One region of the Paenibacillus konkukensis genome, then DNA from elsewhere that is predicted to be linked to it. Evidence: predicted binding sites of a transcription regulator. Region 1 holds the regulator's gene; the other holds the start of a gene.
The links. The regulator Rex, encoded in region 1, represses fermentation and respiration genes when NADH is low (regulators of the CRP and FNR family bind a similar motif). The targets are predictions, from matches to a motif close to TTGTGAAATATTTCACAA.
Positions count from the first base shown of each region.

Region 2: nadA (quinolinate synthase NadA) is a predicted target of Rex. The motif match lies at 2,204-2,221, and genes of this name have one in related genera.

Region 1 is NZ_CP027059.1:1,208,771-1,212,986, reverse strand. Features, by position in the region: gene dinG (ATP-dependent DNA helicase DinG) at 1-1,436, shown strand, start outside; gene SK3146_RS05200 (redox-sensing transcriptional repressor Rex) at 1,433-2,053, shown strand; gene SK3146_RS05195 (inorganic phosphate transporter) at 2,150-3,148, opposite strand; gene SK3146_RS05190 (DUF47 domain-containing protein) at 3,177-3,797, opposite strand; gene SK3146_RS05185 (amidohydrolase) at 4,068-4,216, shown strand, end outside.
Region 2 is NZ_CP027059.1:4,822,693-4,826,908, reverse strand. Features, by position in the region: gene nadB (L-aspartate oxidase) at 1-1,150, opposite strand, end outside; gene nadA (quinolinate synthase NadA) at 1,221-2,159, opposite strand; gene ftsH (ATP-dependent zinc metalloprotease FtsH) at 2,453-4,216, opposite strand, start outside.

The DNA.
Region 1 (4,216 bases):
CCAGCAAGCATTTGGGTATCGAGCTGTTCTACGGGGCTTTCCTGAATACGTTATGGTGGTTGTATAAAGACGGCCGCAGCGGCCAATTATCTTCCCTGAAGGCCAGGCTGCAGCGCGAGGAATCGGAGCGGGCGCAAGCGTGGAGCGGCGTTATAGACGCGGTCATTCCGAAAATCGTTGCGATTAAGGAACAGTGGGACGAACTGGCCGAGCTGTTGTACCAACTGCTTGCCTCGCGTTCCGATCCGTCGCAAACCGAGGGCGGACAGCTTGTATTCCGGATTAAGAAAGACCAGACGCCAAGCTCGTGGGATAAGCTGCTTGTTCTCGAAGAGAACATTTATTTGAACTGCTCCGAGGTTTTGAAAAAACTGGATAAAATGCTCAGCGAAATGAAGGAGCTTCAAGACGAGCAGGATCTTCAGGGAGTCGTAACCGATATCGGCGGCACCGTCAAGGAGCTGTACCGTCACCGTGACAATCTGCATTTTTTTATGACGATGCCGGACGACAATTACGTATATTGGCTTGAAGGGGGACAGCATAACAAGAGCAAATCGCTGCAGCTCGTTTGCGTTCCGATCGACGTCAGCCCGATGCTTCAGCAGCACTTTTTCGAGGTAAAAGACAGCGTCATCATGACCTCGGCTACGCTTTCCGTAGGCAAGTCTTTTGATTATACCTGCGAGCAGCTGGGACTTGAAGAAGTGAAGGACGGCTCCGTACAGGCCAAACTGAAGACGGTGCAGCTGCCTTCTCCTTTCAATTATCGTCAGCAGGCGCTGGTGGCGATTCCAAGAGATTTCCCCAGCATTCGCGGCAATTCAGGAGAGAAGCAGTTCTTGGACCGGCTGACGCAATCGCTTGCCGAGGTAGCGCTGGAGACCAAAGGACGTATGCTGGTGCTGTTCACGTCCAACCGGATGCTGAAGCTCACTCACGCGGCATTGAAGGAAGTGCTGAGCCCTTTTGGCATTCAGGTATTGGGTCAAGGGGTTGACAGCAGCAACCGGAGCAAGCTGACCCGCTTGTTCCAGAACAGTCCGGCGAGCGTACTGCTGGGAACGAGCAGCTTCTGGGAAGGCGTGGACATTCCCGGCGACGCGCTGAGCTGTCTGGCGATCGTGCGGCTTCCGTTCCAGCCTCCGAATCATCCGTTAGTGGAAGCGAAGACGGAAAATTTGAAGAAGCTTAACCAAAATCCTTTCATGAAGCTGTCGGTGCCCCAGGCCGTGATCCGCTTTAAGCAGGGCTTCGGGAGATTGGTTCGGACGGCGAACGATAAAGGCATCGTCATTATATATGATACCCGGGTCATTGATACGACATATGGAAAGTACTTCTTGTACTCGCTGCCCGGCCCCAAAATCGAGCATATGCCGACCAATCAATTGGTACCGAGAATTAAGCAGTGGATGGGGGAAAGCGACGTATGAAAACAATTAAAATTTCCGAAGCGGTCGTTCGCAGACTGCCGGTCTATTTACGGTTTTTGAACGAATTGAGCAAAAAAAGCGTGAATACGGTATCTTCGCAGGATTTGGGTCAAAAGCTGGATCTTAACCCGGCTCAAATCCGCAAAGATCTCGCCTATTTCGGAGAGTTCGGCAAAAAAGGAATCGGCTACGACGTCGACTATTTAATCGAAAAAATACGGCAAATTTTAAAGCTTGATAAAGTGATTCCGGTAGCGCTCGTCGGAGCGGGTAATCTTGGGCGGGCATTATGCAACTATAACGCTTATTTGAAAGATAATATGAAAATTGTCGCCGTTTTCGACGCGCACGCATCGAAGATCGGGGAGTCGATCAACAATTTGAATGTGAAGCCGATGGAAGAGCTCAAAGCAGCGATCAAAGAGCTGCATGTAAGAATCGGGATCATTACCGTTCCTGCCGCTGAAGCGCAAGGAGTAGCCAATCAGTTTGTCGAGGCCGGAGTCGAAGCGATTTTGAATTTTGCTCCGATTATTATTAAAGTTCCGAATGAAATTCGGGTGCATCACGCCGATTTTACGACGGAGCTGCAAAGCCTCGCGTACTATCTTGATTAGAAACCTATACGTCAAAAAAGTACGTCAAAAAAAGCCTACAGCGATGTAGGCTTTTTGGGCGTGTAACGGTTAATCGTATGTAAGGAGAAATCAAGCTCAAATGACGAGAGAAACGACTTTGTAGATGAGATAAGAGAGCGCCATACTAATCGGGATCGTAATGACCCAAGTCATAACCATTTTGGTAACGGTCGCCCACTTTACGTCGTGAAACCTCAGTACCGATCCCGTCCCGATAATCGAGGACGAAATGACATGCGTCGTGGACAACGGCATCCCCATTGCCGTCGAAATCTGAATAACGATGGATGAATTCAGATCGGAAGCGAACCCGTTGATCGGCTCGATCTTAATCAGATTTTTGCTCATGGTCTTGATGATCTTCCATCCGCCGATCGAAGTGCCGAGGCCCATGGCGGTAGCCGCGCATAATTTAACCCATAACGGCACGTCCAAATTGGTTTGGTACCCTAACGCCACCATTCCGAAAACGATAATTCCCATTGCTTTCTGAGCATCGTTGCCTCCGTGCGACAGGGAGAGAAGGCCGGCCGAAAAAATTTGAAAAAACCGGAACATTCGATTTAGCTTCGAGCGGGAATGATTGCCGCTGGCAAAAATGATCTGTTTAATGATCCACATAATGATGAATCCTGTTGCAAAAGCGATCATGGGAGACAGGATCAGAATAGCGATAATTTCTTTAAAGCCGCTCCAGTTGACTGCGGATATCCCCGCACCGGCCACGACGGCGCCGGCTAAAGCTCCGATCAACGTATGCGAGGAGGAGGAAGGAATGCCGAAATACCAAGTGACTAAATTCCATATAATAGCCGTAATTAATGCCGCGATGACAACGGTAACCCCGTTTTCGATGGTTGCCGGATTGGCGACTTTGCCGCCGATCGTTTTGGCCACTTCAGAGGAGTAAACCGCTCCGATAAAATTGAGGGTGGCCGCGAAAAAAACGGCTACCTTAGGGGATAATGCCCTGGTCGATATCGATGTTGCAATCGCATTGGCCGTATCGTGAAAGCCGTTGATGAAATCGAACAGCAAAGCCAATCCTACGATGATGAACAAAAGGGTTAACATAATTACCTCCTACCGGTTGCGAAGCAGCTTACGAATAACGCAATACGACGCTTTCCAAAATGTTCGCTACGTCTTCACAGGCATCCGTAGTTTGCTCAAGGCGTTCATAGAGCTCCTTAAGCTTGAAATCGTGATAAGGGTCTTGAGGATTCAAGAAAATTTCGCGAATTCCTTCCCGCATTAACCGGTCGGCCTCGTTCTCCAAGCTGTTGATTTGGACGGTATGTTCGGTAATTTGCATATATTTCTTTTTGGACAATAGTTTGAAGGCATCGAGAATATGCTGGCAGCTGGCAACAAGAACGGCGGAAAACTCCTGCATATACTTATCGCTCTCGTTAATGTTCAAATAATCGAAACGTGCGATCGTCGCTTCGATCCCGTCGATGACATCGTCGACTTTGGAGGCAAGTTCCATAATATCTTCCCGATCCAATGGGGTAATGAACACTTTGTTCAGCCCTTTGAAAATTTGATGGGTAATCTGATCGCCTTTGTTCTCTAAATCCTTCAATTGAGGATAGAACGCTGCGGGCGGTTGATCTCCCATTACGGCGTTGCGAAACATTTGCGCCGCGTGCAGCGTATTTTCCGACGCTTTGATCAGCAGGAGCAAAAAGTCGGTATCGTTCTTTTTGGCGAAAAGCATGAAACAGCCTCCTTCAATATATGTAAATAATTTACACAACGAATAATGATCGCGAATAATGTAGAATAAGCGTGAAAATGAACACCAAAAATAAAAATAACACATCAGAGTAAGGGAATGCAATCATAGTTTATCCAATTCAGAATATGTTCATCAAACATTAATGATGCAGCGGTTAAACCTCTTGACAGCCGCTCTATTACTTGCTTTTCGGCTAACGAAGTTGTACAGTGGAGGTTGATGCTAGGAGTCGGAAAGGATAAGGTGATTATGAAAAAAACGATAATTACTAACGGACAATTCATTATATGGAATGAACAACATCCGATCGTTAACGGTTGTATGGTAATAGAAGACAACCGGATTACATATATCGGCACGGAAGCGCCGCTGCCGCTGGAGCAGTATGACGAACGTAT
Region 2 (4,216 bases), 3.6 Mb from region 1:
GATTGGCGCCATGAACCCCGGTAGAGGACACTTCGCCGCAGGCAAACAGGCGGCCCACCCGTGTTTCTCCGTCCAAATTCGTCTTGACGCCGCCCATCATATAATGGGCTGCGGGGGCGACAGGAATCCAGTCGGACGACAAATCGAGCCCGTAATTCAAGCAAAATTCGTAAATCGTCGGAAACCGATGTTTGACCGTTTCTTCCGACTCATGCGTAAAATCTATGTAGACGAAAGTCGACTTCGTTAGTTCCATCTCATTGACGATTGCCCGGGCGACAATATCTCTCGGAGCCAGCTCCAGCTGAGGATCGTATTTCTCCATAAAGCGCTCTCCGTTAATATTGCGCAGTATTGCGCCTTCACCGCGGACCGCCTCCGACACAAGGAATCTGGGAGCTCCCGGATAGCAAAGCGCGGTAGGATGAAACTGAATGAACTCCACGTCTTGAACGAGGGCGCCGGCGCGGTAGGCAATCGCTATGCCGTCCCCGGTAGCGATATCGGGGTTAGTCGTATAGCGGTACAGTTGACCGGCCCCTCCGGTACACAGAATGGTTGCCTTGGCCCTGACGATAACCCGCTGGCCGTCTGGCTTCTGAACAAGCGCGCCGAAGCACTCTCCCCCGTCGGTAATCAAATCGATAACAAAATGATCGTCCCAAAGGTCAATGTTCGGGTCCTGCTTCGTCTTCTCCGACAAAGCGCGAACGATTTCCGCGCCGGTAGCGTCTCCGTGCGCATGCAGAATGCGGCGCTGGCTGTGCGCGCCTTCCTTGGTCAAGGCAAATTCCCCGTTCTCCAGATCGAACTGGGTTCCCATGCGGATCAGATCTTGAACACCGGCCGGCCCTTCATGCACCAGCACGTCAACGGCCGACGGCGAGCATAGCCCGGCGCCGGCAATTAGCGTATCTTGGCTGTGGTATGCCGGGGAATCCTCGTCCGAAATGACGGCCGCTATGCCTCCCTGCGCATAACGAGTGTTGCTGTCGAGCAGCGATTTCTTGGTTACCATCAGTACTTTATACTGTTCGCTTGCTTTAATGGAGGTGAACAGACCGGCAATTCCGGCCCCGATCACCATCACATCGGTATGCACCTGCGGCAGCTCGTCCAAATTAAAATCAACTAAATAACGAGGAATCATTAGAAACGCTCTCCTTCTTCAACCGATATTCGACTGCCCGCGAGGTTGTTCAACAAGAGAGTAGCGCATGCTACTTCACTTGTAGCATGCGCTCCAGGGATGCTCTAGCTTGATCTGCGACATGAGGCGGAACGTAAATTTGCGGCTGCATCGTTTCGAGACAGCGTGCAACCTTTTTCAGATTGTTGACTTTCATGTTTGGACATACCAAATATTTCGTAGCGAAATGAAACTGTTTGTTCGGACTGTCGAGCCGCAGCTGGTAGCCGGTTCCGTCTTCGGTCCCTACGATAAATTCCTGGCAGTCGGATTCCTTGCAGTATTTGATGATTGCGGTCGTGCTGCCGACGAAATCGCCCAGCTTGACAACCTCAGGACGGCACTCGGGATGAACGACGAACTGTGCATTCGGATATTGCGCCCGCATTTCTTCTACATCCTTGACGGTCAACATGTCGTGAGTGTTACAGTACCCTTCCCAAATAATGACCTTTTTATCGGTATGCTTGGAAACGTAATCACCGAGGTTTTTATCGGGCACCCAAATAATCTCGTCGGAATCGATGGCATTGATTACTTTGACCGCATTGGCGGAAGTACAGCAAATGTCGGTCTCCGATTTGACATCGGCGGACGTGTTAATGTAAGCGACTACTTTGGCATTCGGGTGCTGCTTCTTCAGAGCGCGAAGTCCGTCTACATTGACCATATCCGCCATAGGACAGCCCGCACGTTCGTCGGGAATGAGCACGGTTTTGTTCGGAGCCAAAATTTTGGCGCTCTCTCCCATAAAGTGAACTCCGCAAAATACGATTACTTCGGCATCCGTAGACGCCGCCTTTTGCGCAAGCAGAAACGAGTCGCCGCGGAAATCGGCAATTTCCTGAATTTCATCCCTCTGATAATAATGCGCAAGAATAATGGCGTTGCGTTCCTTCTTCAACTGAGCGATACGTTCCTTCAGCTCACGCTTCTGCTCCTCTTTACGCTCCAAGGCTAAAGCCTCCATCGTCGTACCTTCCTTCCCCATACCCCTTTTTGTGTGCTATGAAGTCGTGAAAATGTTCACATATTGTTTAAAAGATTTACAACTAATTTACACAACATCCCGAGTGGTGTCAATGCTCAAAAAACTACAAAATGGCTGAAAAAATGATGCCCAACGCAGTGTATTTCCCGAGCGTGGTCTCTTGGGACCAGTTTCTCGTATAACGCCTCATTTATCCGCCGCCGCGCAACCCGGAGCCGACTCACAAATGAGAAAAAAACCGGGTGCATCTCATATGCACGCCGGTTTCGTTATTAAGATTCTTTCTTATCGTCGTTGTTATCTTCTGCCGATGGCTTATCGAACTCCAGCTTGTTGGCGTCCGCCGTTTGCTGCTGCCCGACGATATTTACCTTCACGTCGGAGCTTCCGGATTGATCCAGCTTGCCCGTTTCGATGAGCTGCTTGATTTCATCCTTCTCAAGCGTTTCTTTCTCCAGCAGCGTTTCGGCAATCAGGCGAACCTGATCCGAATACTTCTCAAGAGTTTCCTTCGCTTTAGCGTAGCAGCCGCGAATGATCGTCTGCATTTCCTGATCGATTTCGTAAGCGATGGCGTCAGAGTAGTTCTGCTCATGCCCGAAGTCGCGACCAAGGAATACTTGACCTTGCACATTGCCGAACTGCATCGGTCCGAGCTTGTCGCTCATTCCGTATTCCATAATCATCTTGCGAACGATGCCGGTAGCGCGTTGGAAGTCGCTGTAAGCGCCCGTGCCGATCTCACCGATGAACAGCTCCTCGGATACGCGTCCGCCCAGCAATCCGGTTACTTTATCGAGCAGCTCGTTTTTGGTGTTCATCATCCGGTCTTCGCCTTCCTTAGGAAGCATCATGACGTATCCGCCTGCACGGCCCCTAGGGATGATCGTAACCTTATGCACCATATCGGCATTTTCCAAATAGTAACCGATGATCGTGTGACCCGCTTCATGGAACGCAACCATGCGTTTCTCACGTTCGCTGATCACGCGGCCTTTCTTCTGCGTACCGACGATGACGCGGTCAAACGCCTCGTCGAGCTCTTCCATCGAAATATCTTTGCGGTTGCGGCGAGCTGCGATCAGCGCCGCTTCGTTCAGCAGGTTCTCCAGGTCGGCGCCCGTAAAGCCTGTCGTATACCGCGCCAGCACGTCCAGCTTCACATCTTTGTTCAAAGGCTTGTTGCGGGCATGTACCTTAAGCACCGCTTCACGGCCCTTCACATCCGGACGATCCACCGTAATTTGACGGTCAAAACGTCCCGGACGCAGCAGCGCAGGGTCCAAAATGTCGGGGCGGTTCGTTGCCGCAACAATAATAATCCCTTCGTTCGCGCCAAATCCGTCCATCTCTACGAGGAGCTGGTTGAGCGTCTGCTCGCGCTCGTCATGCCCGCCGCCCAATCCGGCGCCGCGCTGACGGCCTACGGCATCGATCTCGTCTATAAAAATGATGCAAGGTGCGTTTTTCTTAGCGTTTTCGAACAAGTCGCGTACGCGGGATGCGCCGACACCGACGAACATTTCCACGAAGTCGGAACCGCTGATGCTGAAGAACGGTACGCCCGCTTCGCCTGCGACAGCTCTTGCCAGCAAGGTTTTACCCGTTCCCGGAGGTCCGTTAAGCAGAACCCCTTTGGGAATTCTTGCGCCTACGGCAGCAAACTTGCGCGGATCTTTCAAAAATTCGACCACTTCCACAAGCTCTTGCTTTTCCTCATCTGCCCCCGCTACATCTTCAAACGTCACGCGCTTCTTCTCTTCATTATAAAGTCTCGCGCGGCTTTTACCGAAATTCATCACCTTACCGCCGCCACCCTGCGCCTGATTTAACAGGAAGAAGAACAGGATGAAAATAATGACAAACGGAATAATGGAGGTAAGGAAACTGATCCAAACGTTGTCCCCTTCCATTTTTTCAATGACGATGTTAGGCACTTCGCTCTTTTCGATCATCGTGACGGTTTCTTGGTCGTAAGGCGCGCGGGTTTCGAAATTTTTCTTATCCGGCGGCTGCGGATTTTTGTATTTACCGCG